3 regions of the Peribacillus sp. Bi134 genome follow, and region 3 is predicted to be linked to each of the others. Evidence: riboswitches for the same ligand, from Rfam matches in the RefSeq annotation. Region 3 holds a riboswitch; each other region holds the start of a gene.

Region 1 (4,479 bases), on a different contig from region 3:
ATATTCTTCCAGGTCCAGTTCTTTGATGTAAGCAATGATTTCTGGGAATTGTGGTGATAATTCCTTCTCGTTCCGACTTGAAATGCTTATGGTATCGGAGTTTATCGTTAAAATAGCCCTAAAGCCGTCATATTTGACTTCATAACGCCAATCCTTGGAGCTGGGGGCTTCGGGGTAATATGTTGGCAGCATCGGTTTCATTTTTGTATCACCTCCGCAAAAAATTGATTAACATTATTTTGCCAAAAAAACGAAGTGTTAGAGTTGGCAATTGTTTTTTCGGTTTTTTTTGAACAAAGGGGAATAATAAAATTGTTCTTCTCTTTAAAAATAAGTTATGAGGTGACGAATATGCATACGATGTGGAAGGGGAGCATATCATTCGGTTTGGTGAACATTCCGATCAAACTTCATGCTGCAACGGAGGATAAGGATATTTCTTTAAGGACGTTGCATAAGGAATGTCATTCACCGATTAAATACGAAAAAGTTTGTCCGGTATGCCAGAAAGAAGTGGGTAAGGATGATATAGTCCGCGCTTTTGAATATACAAAGGGAAAATTTGTTGTATTGGAAGACAATGAACTAGAGCAACTGAAAAAACAAAACGAAGAAAAAGCCGTGGAAATTGTGGATTTCGTTAAAATTGAAGAAATAGATCCCATTTATTTCAATCGGAGTTACTACATGTCCCCTAATGATGGAGGGATAAAAGCTTATTCCCTTTTGAGGCAGGCCCTCAAGGAATCGAATAAGGTAGGATTAGCAAAAATCATCATTCGCTCTAAAGAACAAATGGCGGTAATCCGAGTCGTTGATAATACCTTGGTGATGGAAACGATTCATTATCCGGATGAAGTCCGTTCCACAGCGGATGTTCCGAATATCCCCGCCAATGATACCATTGCAAAAAAAGAAATCGATACTGCCGTATTATTAATAGATCAATTAACGACCACTTTCGATCCGACAAAATACACCGATGACTATCGAACCGCTTTACTTGAATTGATTGAATCAAAGAAAACGGGACAGACGACGATTACAGCCAAAACAAAAGAACCAGTTTCCAACAATGTAACCGATTTAATGGAGGCATTACAGGCATCCATTGACCGTACGAAACATGATGAACCGGAAAAGAAAAAGACGACCCGAAAGAAAGCGGCACCAAAAAAAAAGAAACAAGCTTAAACAGGAAGCTGAGCGGAAGACATATGGTGTCGCTCGGCTTTTCTGCTTGTTTTAGCAAGGAATCAGGCCTCTTATAAGGGAATGAAAGTGACTTTACAGGGAGGTATTTGAATAGGGAATGAAAGTGAAAATAGGTAAGTGAATCACGATTTAAGGATTAGAATGGAACTAAAAGAAAATGATGGATGATAATGAAGGCAAAAAAATTCGCTCCCTAAAGAGCGACAATGAGGAATTCAATCGTGAAAATCAACATATAGGCGAACGGTTGTAGTTTTCGACTATATATTGTGTTCATATTCTACCATATTTAATTCTGAAATAGCAACAAAATTACTGAAACTAACCTATGAATTTTTCTGGAAATCAATGATATTTCGCCCATTTAACGGCTCATGTGGCTTTTTCACTTCATATATGTTTAAAAACTACTGAATATAATGGATTTTTAGTATAATTTATACATATAGAATGATATAAATTAAATATGAATGGAAGATGCAAAATGGAAAATGGAAAAATCAAATCACTACAGGCCGGAAAGCCGAAACATGAAAGTTTTTCGAATGTCGATATCTTTTCAGCCATGGATAAACAAGCACAGGATCATGTGAAAGTGACTAAATCAGGCATAATTGGTGATGGGGTAGGTAATGAAAAGTTCCATGGAGGTCCTGATCGGGCTTTGTGCTTTTACCCCTTTGAGCATTATTCATTATGGAATGAAAGATTCTCTAAAAAGCTGGATATCCCAGCATTCGGTGAAAATTTAACCGTAGCGGGGATGAGGGAAGAAACCATGTTTATCGGTGATATTTATCAAATAGGCGAAGTGATTGTTCAAATTAACCAGGGGAGGATACCTTGTTCGACCATTTCCCACTTCAATCAAGAACCTAAGTTTTTGGAACTCGTGCTGAAAACGAGTTTCACTGGTTATTTTGCAAGAGTACTTCAAGAAGGAACGATAAATAAACAAAACGAGATCGTACTAATAGATCGTTTGCAAGAAAAAATTTCAGTTCATTATGCAGCAGAGGTAATCCTTCATAAACGAGATGGGCTGGAAGGCGCCATGGCTTTACTTACTCTGGACCCATTAGCGGAAGACTGGAAACAAAGAATCTTGAAGAGGGTTCAGGCTGCAAAAGATTGAATCATTTTTGCAAAAGTGAAAAAAATGTCGATCAGGTATTGAAATTGACAGATTATTAATGTAAATTAAATATAATCTAATTTTGAAATCTTGTGAAAATTATATAAATGGATCTTATCGAGAGAGGTGGAGGGACTGGCCCGAAGAAACCTCAGCAACCAGCTTAGGCAAAGGTGCTAAATCCAGCAAGCAGAGCTTGATAGATGAGGAGAATGTTTCAAAAAACCTTCTTCTTTGAGAAGGTTTTTTTTCCTTTTCTCTCATACTCATAAAATACGACAAAAACAGGACTGTTTTTGAGAGAGGGTGTAATGATGAATTTTCGTAAAGAAGTGAAAGAAAGAATGCTGGTTGGGGAAGGGGCAATGGGGACCTTATTGTACTCAAATGGCATCGATCAATGTTATGAGGAATTAAACTGCACGAATCCGGATCAAATAGAGTCTATCCATCGTGCCTATCTGGAAGCTGGTGCAGATATCCTTCAATCGAATACATACGGAGCCAATTTCAACAAATTGAAACGGTATGGACTTGAAGATGAAGTAAGCAGAATCAATCGCCAGGGAGTCATTCTTGCTAAAAAAGCGGCAAAAGGAAAGGCTTATGTCTTCGGTACCATAGGGGCACAACGGAGTATCAGAAAATCGGATTTAAGCCTGGAAGAGATTAAACGGGGGTTTCGTGAACAGCTATACAGTCTGTTGATGGAAAACCCTGATGGGATTCTCTTGGAAACATTTTATGACCTGGAAGAGCTGGAAACCGTTCTGCAAATCGTAAAAAATGAAACTGGACTGCCGATCATCGCAAATGTCTCGATGCATGAACTGGGTAATCTCCAAAATGGAATCCATTTAAATGAAGCCTTTCAAAAACTCGAGCAATTGGGTGCCGATGTTGTTGGGGTGAATTGCCGTCTTGGTCCACATCATATGATCCGGGCATTGGAAGAAGTGAGTTTGCCAAAGCAAGCATCGATTGCCATATACCCTAATGCCAGCCTCCCTGATTATGTGGATGGAAGGCTCGTCTATAAAGCCGTGCCGGAATATTTCGGTTCAAGTGCCCTGGAACTTCGTGAGCAAGGTGCCGCTATCATAGGCGGGTGCTGTGGAACGACGCCACTGCATATTCAAGCTGTAAAGAATGCGATCGGAAGTTTTGCTCCCGTAAAAGAGAAAGTTACGAAATCCCGTGAAATAGAAATAATTGAAGTGAACGAAAGAGAATTGGAACTTCCACTGTACGAAAAGGCCAAGACGGAAAGGACGATCCTGGTTGAACTTGATCCACCTAAAAAGCTGGGAATAGAGAGCTTCATGACCGGTGCAGAGGTTTTGAAAAAAGCAGGGGTCGATTCCATTACACTAGCGGATAATTCACTTGCCTCACCAAGGATATCGAATGATGCTCTGGCTAACCTACTGAAGAACCAATTGAATATTAATCCGATGGTGCATATAACATGCCGTGATCGAAATTTGATTGGCCTGCAATCACATTTAATGGGTCTGCAGACGGTGGGGCTGAATGAATTATTGATCATCACCGGAGATCCTTCAAAAATAGGGGACTTCCCGGGTGCCACTTCGGTTTATGATTTATCTTCCTTCGACCTTATAAGCATGGTCAAACAATTTAATGAAGGTCTTTCCTATTCCGGTCAAAGTCTGGGGCAACGGGCAAATTTTAAAATTGCGGCAGCGTTTAATCCGAATGTGAAATATTTGGATAAAGCAGTACTGAGAATGGAAAAGAAGATTTCCTGTGGTGCTCAATCCTTTTTGACACAGCCAATTTATTCGGTGGAGCAAATCGAAGAAGTACATGAAGCTACAAAACATTTAGAAACCCCGATTTTCATCGGTATCATGCCTTTGACAAGCACCCGGAACGCAGAATTCATCCATAATGAGATCCCAGGCATCAAATTGCCTGATAACGTAAGAAGGGCAATGGCTTTAGCGGGGGATGACCCTGTAAAGTCAAGGATTGAAGGGGTTAATATCGCGCGGGAACTGGTGGACGCGGCAAGGGAAAAATTCAAGGGCATATATTTAATCACTCCGTTCCTTCGCTATGAAATGACGGCGGAACTTACGAAATATATTAGAAAAGTCGATAGT
Region 2 (4,479 bases), on a different contig from region 3:
CGAACAGAAATAGAACAACTATATAAAATCAGCAATTTGGAGTTGAAGAAGTTTTTCAATACTAGCGGTCAAAAATATCGGGAGCTTGGCTTAAAGGATAAGCTGAAAGAAGCTTCTGAAGCAGAGATGCTTGATATATTGTCCACAGATGGCATGCTTCTGAAAAGGCCGATTGTTACGGATGGCACCAAAGTGACGGTAGGTTTCAAAGAGGAGCAATTCGAACAGGTTTGGAACTGAAAATTTCTCGAAATATTTGGTTAATTCCTTACTTAAACAAACAATCTACCTTATAATGGAATAGATAAAATAAGATGTACATATGGAGGGTTAATAATGACAACAACACCAAAAGAACTTCGTTACACAAAAGAACATGAATGGGTCAAAACGGAAGATGGAACAGTGCGCATTGGAATTACAGCTTTCGCACAGTCCGAGCTTGGGGACATCGTATTCGTTGAGCTTCCGGAAATCGGCGATGAATTGAAAGCGAACGAACCATTCGGAAGTGTTGAATCCGTTAAGACCGTTTCTGAGCTTTATGCACCTATCAGTGGCAAGGTTGTTGAAGTAAACGAAGATTTAAGTGACAACCCTGAATATGTAAATGAGTCTCCTTATGAAAAGGCATGGATGGTCGTGCTTGAACCATCTAATAGCAGTGATATTGAAAGCTTGATGAGCGCTGAAGAGTATGAGAGTTTAATCAACGGTTAAAAAAAAGGAGAGGGGGGACTGAAAAGGCCTGCTCTCTTTTTCATTTGGTACCGTGGCAGTTGCACACATAATTCGTGAGATGGAGTGATGACATGGAGTGGGGCGAATTCGATAAAGTGATCATTGTAGAAGGCAGTTCCGATAGAAGAAAAGTTGCCTCCGTTTTAAATGAAGATGTGGAAATTAGATGTACGAATGGGACCATATCATTAACTAAGCTGGATGAATTAGTGGATGAATTGATGGACCGTGATGTTTATCTCCTTTTTGACGCAGATGAATCAGGAGAAAAGCTGCGGAAGCAGTTCCGAATGGAAATGCCTGAGGCGAACCACCTGTATATTAATAAAATGTACAAAGAAGTGGAAAGCTCACCCGAACATCATATCGCAACTGTGCTTCTATCTGCCAATATGAATGTGAAAATGAAATTTTTAAGTCAAAGGGTGAACGACTAATTGATGCAGGAATGGAAAGAAGAAGAGTGTAAGCTTGCTGTTGAAAATGGGGAAACCTTTTGCTTATATTTATATACCCCTTTATGCGGCACTTGTCAGGTTGCCTCCAAGATGCTGACGATATCCTTGGAGCTATTCCCGGAATTGAAGGCAGGCAAAATGAATATGAATTATGTCCAAGCAATTGCCGAATCATATGAAATCGAAAGTGTTCCATGTTTATTGTTTTTCAAAGAAGGACGGCTGCACAAAAAAATATATGCCTTTCAATCCGTTCCTTATTTGTACGGATTGCTTAAGGAAATCAGCTAAGAAACCAATCAGAACCGTGGTTGGTTTCTTTGTTGCGGACATATGAATGCTAGATGAAATTAAACAAAGAATATTCTAACAATTCATTGACTGATTTAATCTAAAATGCTATATTTTGAATTAAGTAACGGCAGAATTTAATAGTTCTTATCAAGAGTGGCGGAGGGACTGGCCCGACGAAGCCCGGCAACCGGTATAAATTTTTATATACGGTGCTAATTCCAGCAGAGTGTTGGCTCTGGTAGATGAGGTGTATTCTTGAAACCTCTTCTTATTGAAGTGGTTTTTTTGTTTATAAAAGGCCAAACATCATATAATTCCAACTAAATCCATAGAAAAAGGTGAAATCATATGTCAGGGAAAAAATTGCGTTTCGAAACATTGAGTGTTCATGGCGGTCTGCAAGCTGATGAAACAGGTGCACGTGCAGTTCCTATCTACCAAAGCAATGCATACTTGTTCAAAGACACCGACCATGCAGCGAATTTATTTGGCCTAAAGGAGAATGGCTATATATATTCACGACTCCATAATCCCACGATCAGCGTTTTTGAGGAAAGAATGGCCTTATTGGAAGGCGGAATCGGCGGATTGGCAACAGCAAGCGGAATGGCTGCCATCTCACTTTCAATCCTGAATATTGCCGCTGCAGGGGATGAGATTGTTTCAGCATCTACATTATATGGCGGTACGTATAACCTTTTTGAAAATACTCTTCCTAAATACGGGATTAAAGTGAAGTTCGTTTCTCCTGATGACCCTGAAAATTTCAAAAGGGCGATTACGCCAAGAACTAAAGCCATTTTTGCTGAAACCATCGGAAATCCAAGTTTGAGGGTGCTTGATATTGAAGCGGTAGCGAAAATCGCCCATGATGCCGGAATACCTTTAATCATTGATAATACCTTTGCGACACCGTATCTATGCAGACCAATTGATTTTGGAGCCGATATTGTCATCCATTCCGCTACAAAATGGCTTCTGGGAAATGGAACTACGCTTGGTGGTGTCATCGTGGATGGAGGGAAATTCGATTGGAACTCGCCAAATTACCCTGGCTTCACAGAGCCTGACCCAAGTTACGACAATCTGGTATACGCCGAGGCAGTTGGACCTGCCGCATTCATAACGAAAGCCCGAGTCCAGTTACTCCGTGATTTAGGACCTGCGCTAAGTGCCCAAAGTGCATTCCAGTTTACGCTGGGACTTGAAACGCTGCATGTAAGGATGAAAGAGCATCTATCGAACACCAAGTCTGTCATTAAATATTTAAAAAACCATCCTGCGGTGACTTGGGTTTCACATCCTGGTGATGAGGATCATCCCGATAAAGCCCTTGCGGAAAAATATTTGCCAAAGGGAGCTGGATCTGTTGTGACTTTTGGGATACAAGGTAATCGAGAAGCTGGGGCAAAACTTATCAATTCGGTGGAATTATGGTCCCATGTAGCGAATGTTGGGGATGCGAAGAGCTTGATCATCCACCCAGCCAGTACGACCCATCAACAATTGAATGAGGCAGGTCTTGCGAAAGCGGGTGTGAGTGCCGACCAAGTCCGTTTATCGATTGGGATTGAAAATGTAGAGGATTTAATAGAAGATTTGGAGCAGGCAATTGAAAAAGCGACGAATATCGTCTCCTTGACATCCAAAACGGTTTAAGTAAAGTTTCTGTATGCTTGTACTAGAAATATTATACATTGCGCTCCTTTTTTATCTATGATAAAATTTCTCCATACTAAAGAACTTAATGATGTACAAATATTCTATATATTAGCTCTTATCAAGAGAGGTGGAGGGATGTGCCCGATGAAACCCGGCAACCGACAAGGAGATTTCCTTGGAAAGGTGCCAATTCACACAAAGTTTAATCACTTTGGAAGATGAGAGGAAGGCCTGTTTCTTCACCTGCCTTTCTGCTCATGCAGAAAGGTTTTTTCTGTTTTAATTGGGTAAACTTTTACATGATATGAGAAACAGACTAATAATGTAGAGAAATCAACTAAGTTCATAGGTTTTATTGGATAAAAGAGGTGAGGGTTAATGATTACATTGACGAAAGTCAGTAAGCTGTTCCGAACAGGAAAAGGAAACAGTGAGACAATCAAGGCTGTAAATAATGTGAATGTTGAAATAAATAAAGGCGAGATTTTCGGTATCATCGGTTACAGTGGAGCGGGGAAAAGTACTTTGATCAGAATGCTCAATGGATTGGAAACACCAACAGAGGGATCCGTTGTAGTTGCTGAGAAGGAAATTTCAAAAATTAAAGGGGCTCAGCTCCGCAAGGCCCGTCAAGAAATCAGCATGATTTTCCAACATTTCAATTTATTATGGTCGAGGACCGTTCAGGAGAATATATCTTTCCCATTGGAAATTGCAGGAGTTTCTAAACCTGAGCGAACCAAGCGTGTGAACGAATTGATCAAGTTAGTAGGATTGGAAGGCAGGGAAAAGGCCTATCCATCACAATTAAGCGGAGGGCAAAAGCAAAGGGTGGGAATAGCCAGGGCTCTGGCAAATGACCCTAAAGTGCTGCTGTGTGATGAAGCGACTTCTGCCTTGGATCCGCAGACTACCGACTCCATACTCGAATTGCTTGTTGACATCAATCAGCGTTTGGGGTTGACGATCGTCCTGATAACACATGAAATGCATGTGATCCGCAAAATCTGCCATCGCGTCGCCGTGATGGAAAGTGGGCAAGTTGTTGAACAGGGACCTGTCCTGGATGTTTTCAAGAACCCTAAAGAACAAATGACGAAGCGTTTCGTGCAACAGGTAACGGAACCGGAAGAAACGAAAGAAACGATGGACCATTTGCTCGAACGCTATCCTGCAGGCAAAGTGATTCAATTGACCTTTGTAGGCGATCATGCCGAAAGCCCGTTGATCACCAAGCTTGTACGTAACTTCGAGTTGGATGTCAATATCGTTCAAGGTAAGATATCCCAAACAAGAAGCGGTTCATATGGAACACTGTTTATCC
Region 3 (4,479 bases):
GAAGAAGCAGTGCACGGCCAAAGTTCGTTGCTTCATTCGGAACGGCAATCGTAGCGCCATCCGGAAGATCCTTGAGATCTTTATGTTTTTTCGAATAAAGGCCCATAGGAGCAATGACAGTCGACCCGATGGCCTCTAATTTCAGATTTTGGTCTTGAACGAATTCATCGAAGTATGCGACCGTTTGGAATGAATTGGCATCAATTTCACCTTCACTTAAAGCAAGGTTCGGTTGGATATAATCATTGAAAGTGACCAGTTCAATATTAAGCCCTTCCTCTTTCGCTATGTCGACAATGTATTCCCATGTTCTTGTATCCCCGCTGCTGACACCGACTTTTACTGTTTTCACATCATCCGAACCGCCTGATGCACCTTCTTCTTTCCCGCATGCTGCAGACAAGATGGCCAATGCCAATACTATGATCGTTAATAAGATTTTCTTCATTTCTCCTACCTCCTGTTATTTTTATCTTCTTCTGATTTTTCTTGAAACAAAATTCCCGGTGGATTGCAGTAATTGAACGATGATCACGAGCGCCGCCACTGTGACGATCATCGTCATCGTATCAAACCTTTGATAACCGTAAGCCAAAGCTAAATCTCCGACCCCGCCTGCACCGACGGCACCTGCCATGGCCGTAGATCCAACAAGCCCGATTGTCGCTGTTGTAAATGTAAGGATCAACGAACTAAGTCCCTCAGGAATCAAAAAACGATAAATGATTTGCCATGTCGTCGCCCCCATCGCCTGAGCTGCCTCGATGATCCCTTTGTCCACTTCCAACAGGGAGTTCTCCACAAGCCGGGCGATATAAGGAGCCGCGTAAAAGATTAGCGGAACAATGGCCGCATTCGTTCCGATCGCACTGCCTACAATCATTCTGGTAAACGGAATAAGTGCTACTAGCAAGATGATGAAAGGAACCGACCGCAATATATTGATGATCGGGTTCAATACATTAAAGACCCATTTATTCTCCAGGATATGGCCCTTTCTTGTAATGACAAGCAGGATACCAAGCGGAAGACCAATCAATCCGGAAAATACCAATGAGATGGCTACCATATAAAGTGTGTCACCGAAAGCTGTCGACAGCTGATCTGCCGTTATTTCCATTCCCCAAAGCGTATTACCCATTTATCTGCACCTCCTGGACGAGAATCCCCTCATCTTTAATATACTGATAAGCCTTGTCCACCTCATTTTTATTCCCGGTCACTTCGATGATCAAATTCCCGAAAGGCGTTTCCTGAATTTCAGAAATATTGGCTGATAAAACACTTAAATGAACATCATATTTCTTCGAGATGGTTGAAAGCAAAGGAGTACCCGAAGTAGTCCCAATAAAGTTAATTTTCCAAATAATCGGGATATGGGACCCTATGCTTTTTAGGAAACTTTGTGGAATTTCGTCATGTATGACCGTTCTCACGAAGTTTTTTGCAATATCCGTTTGCGGCTTCGCAAAAACTTCGAAAACCGAACCTTGTTCAACGACGCATCCGCCCTCCATGACCGCTACCTTATTGCAAATTTCCCGAATGACAGACATCTCATGAGTGATTAACAGAATGGTAATATTGTATTCTTTATTGATTTTCTTTAAGAGCTGCAGAACAGCACTCGTTGTTTGCGGATCCAATGCCGAGGTAGCTTCATCACACAATAAGATCGATGGATTGGTAGCCAATGCTCTCGCAATGCCGATCCGCTGCTTTTGACCGCCGGATAATTGTTCCGGATAACTCTTTGCTTTGCTCGATAAGCCAACGAACTCCAACAGCTCGCCTACCCGCTTTTTGATTTCTTTACCAGGGGTTCCCGATAAAATCAGCGGCATGGCGATATTATCAAAAACGGTCTTTGAGTTTAGCAAATTGAAATGCTGAAAGATCATCCCGATTTTTTTCTTTTCTGCCCGCAATTCCTTCGCGCTCAATTTGGTTAAATCCTTGCCCCCAACAATCACCGAACCATCTGAAGGATGTTCAAGCAAATTGACCAACCTGATCAACGTACTCTTCCCGGCCCCGCTATAACCGACTACACCGAATATATCCCCCTTTTCCACTGTCAAATTAATGCCCTTCAAAGCCTCGACAGTCTGTTTCTTTGTTTGATATACCTTTTTAACATTTTGAAACTCAATCATCCAATCTCCCCCCATGTTGTTTATTTGTACGAATTCATTATCCAGAGAGAAGAGCTTTGCAACGCTTCATAATGATAGGGTTAAATTCGAAACTCACGAGTATGCGAAACTCATGAGTAATTGCACCAAATTTCCTAATAACCATATACATTTTGAATAAACAAAAGAGGCCTCTTCCGTCATCAGACAGAAGAGGCCTCTTTAGACATATAAAAAAGAGTAAACTCTTAAATTAATTATCTAAGAAAAGCTCCTTCTTATCTTTCAAACTTTCGTCCGTTGGAATTAGCACAGTATTTTTACAAAAGTAAAAACCCGCTGCCGAGGTATCATAGGGCCAAGTCCCTCCACATCTCTTGATAAGAATTAACGTTATATTTAATTATGTCCTTCACTATATATTCTAATTTCTCTAAAGTCAACTATATTTTTCATCGGTTAAAATATTTTCACAGTATAGTGATTGACACTTTTAAATTATATTAATATAGTTTAAATTTTATATTCTATAATGATTTGCCCATTCTCCATACTGGGTATATTTCATTTTCTTCCCTTATCTTCATCATGCCTGAATTCTTATATAAGCGAATCGCCCTTTGATTATCCGGAGAAACCCTTAAATGATATTCGGATACATTAAATCGCCCGAAAAAGTTTTCTGCATAGCGAACCAATTCCTTGCCAAGGCCTTTACTGCGGTATCCGGGAATAAGATAAAATAGATCTACATAGCCGATCTCAGTTCCTTCATACGCCCGAATTCGAAGTTCCATTTGCCCAATCGGTACTTGGTCCTTTTCAATGATCACCTGCCCCCCCGGGAATTTACGGACCCTTTCTTCCATTCGTTGCAGATATGTATTTTCATCTCCAAAACCTGCCTCAGATCCAAAACTTACAACAAAGGAATCTTTCCTGAATTTAATGATAATATCTTTATCTTTGTTCGTATCAATGGTACGAAAGATCAACTTCATCCTCTCCTATCATTTTAGTAAAATAGTTTTCAAGCAAAAAAACTCATTTCACTTACGGTCTTCATGATATTTCATTATTTACTTTTTCAAGCGTCTTATTTCATTTTCTCTGAAAGGATTTTTCCTTAATCCCTATAGGAATGGCCATAATATTAAATTAAAAACAAATGCAATATTGTTTGGTGAGTTCTAGTAATGGGGATTGGATTGGCACAAACAAATCTATTTAATTTTCGAGTCTAACTTTGCAGGGTAACCCTAAGTGAATGAATGTTCGAGAGGAATTTGTTTATTAAGCTCTAACTCAACTTTTTTCCAAGCATCCTTTTTCCCTTTCATTTACATTCCAATTATAATAGGTAAGTGGAATACATTTACATGATTATCCATTATAAAAATCATTGGAGGTATTGAAGATGAAAGTTGTTGCAATAGTGGGAAGTATCCGTAAAGAGTCTTACAACCTTAAGCTTGCCAAATATATTCAATCTAGATATCAAGATCGGTTCGATCTCGAAATATTGAACATTCGGGATTTACCTTTTTATGATCAAGATATTGAAAATGACCCTCCATCAGTTGTAAAAGAATTTAAAAGCAAAGTGGCCGAAGCAGATGCAGTTTTGTGGGTAACTCCTGAATACAACGGTACGATTCCAGGTGTATTGGGCAATGCAATCGATTGGTTATCACGTGTCGATAAAGTCTTGATCGGCAAACCATCATGGATCATGGGTGCTTCAATGGGGCAATTAGGAACGGTTAAAGCTCAATTGCATTTGCGTGAAATCTTATTCGCAATAGGCATCGCCTCCCCACTCCTTCCAGGGAATGAAGTATATGTTGGTGCAGTGCATGACAAAATCGATAACGAAGGCAGGCTTACACATGAGTCGACTGTCCAGTTTATCGATACGGTCGTCGATAATTTCATTAGCTGGTATAATCATCATACTCGTTAATGATAAAAAAAGACTCCCAGTAGGTTTGAGCCTGCTGGGAGTCTTTTTGCATCATTAAACAAAATTCATCCTCTTCCCGCCTGGAATGCAGGGTATTTCGTCATTCCTCCGTCAGCGAATAGAGTGATGCCCGTTACATAACTGGACTCTGAAGATGCCAGCCATGCAGCAACCGCAGCAATTTCTTCAGGCTTTCCGATATACCCCATCGGAATCATGCTTTCAAGATCCTTTTTCTTTTCGGGATCTTCAAGCTTGTCGGCATTAATTGGCGTGGCGATGGCTCCAGGACCAATGCTGTTCACACGGATTCCCTTTGGTGCATATTCAAGTGCCAGTGTCTCCGTAAGCAGCTTCACCCCGCCCTTGCTTGCAGCATAG

What was found. A riboswitch is a leader RNA that binds a small molecule or an ion and turns the genes downstream of it on or off. The one in region 3 is predicted to bind S-adenosylmethionine.
Region 1: it holds a riboswitch for S-adenosylmethionine, as region 3 does, so the genes downstream of both, LQ188_RS00470 (bifunctional homocysteine S-methyltransferase/methylenetetrahydrofolate reductase) here and LQ188_RS21030 (methionine ABC transporter ATP-binding protein) in region 3, are expected to answer to the same signal.
Region 2: it holds a riboswitch for S-adenosylmethionine, as region 3 does, so the genes downstream of both, LQ188_RS05120 (O-acetylhomoserine aminocarboxypropyltransferase/cysteine synthase family protein) here and LQ188_RS21030 (methionine ABC transporter ATP-binding protein) in region 3, are expected to answer to the same signal.

The regions. Positions count from the first base shown of each region.
Region 1 is NZ_CAKKLN010000001.1:84,062-88,540, forward strand. Features, by position in the region: gene ligD (DNA ligase D) at 1-201, opposite strand, end outside; gene LQ188_RS00460 (Ku protein) at 352-1,194, shown strand; gene LQ188_RS00465 (MOSC domain-containing protein) at 1,700-2,350, shown strand; SAM riboswitch class I at 2,462-2,560, shown strand; gene LQ188_RS00470 (bifunctional homocysteine S-methyltransferase/methylenetetrahydrofolate reductase) at 2,665-4,479, shown strand, end outside.
Region 2 is NZ_CAKKLN010000002.1:452,105-456,583, forward strand. Features, by position in the region: gene LQ188_RS05100 (arsenate reductase family protein) at 1-240, shown strand, start outside; gene gcvH (glycine cleavage system protein GcvH) at 337-720, shown strand; gene LQ188_RS05110 (toprim domain-containing protein) at 813-1,178, shown strand; gene LQ188_RS05115 (thioredoxin family protein) at 1,182-1,490, shown strand; SAM riboswitch class I at 1,635-1,742, shown strand; gene LQ188_RS05120 (O-acetylhomoserine aminocarboxypropyltransferase/cysteine synthase family protein) at 1,842-3,152, shown strand; SAM riboswitch class I at 3,268-3,380, shown strand; gene LQ188_RS05125 (methionine ABC transporter ATP-binding protein) at 3,534-4,479, shown strand, end outside.
Region 3 is NZ_CAKKLN010000009.1:159,588-164,066, reverse strand. Features, by position in the region: gene LQ188_RS21040 (MetQ/NlpA family ABC transporter substrate-binding protein) at 1-448, opposite strand, end outside; gene LQ188_RS21035 (methionine ABC transporter permease) at 470-1,120, opposite strand; gene LQ188_RS21030 (methionine ABC transporter ATP-binding protein) at 1,134-2,156, opposite strand; SAM riboswitch class I at 2,411-2,522, opposite strand; gene LQ188_RS21025 (GNAT family N-acetyltransferase) at 2,663-3,130, opposite strand; gene LQ188_RS21020 (NAD(P)H-dependent oxidoreductase) at 3,553-4,098, shown strand; gene LQ188_RS21015 (SDR family oxidoreductase) at 4,164-4,479, opposite strand, start outside.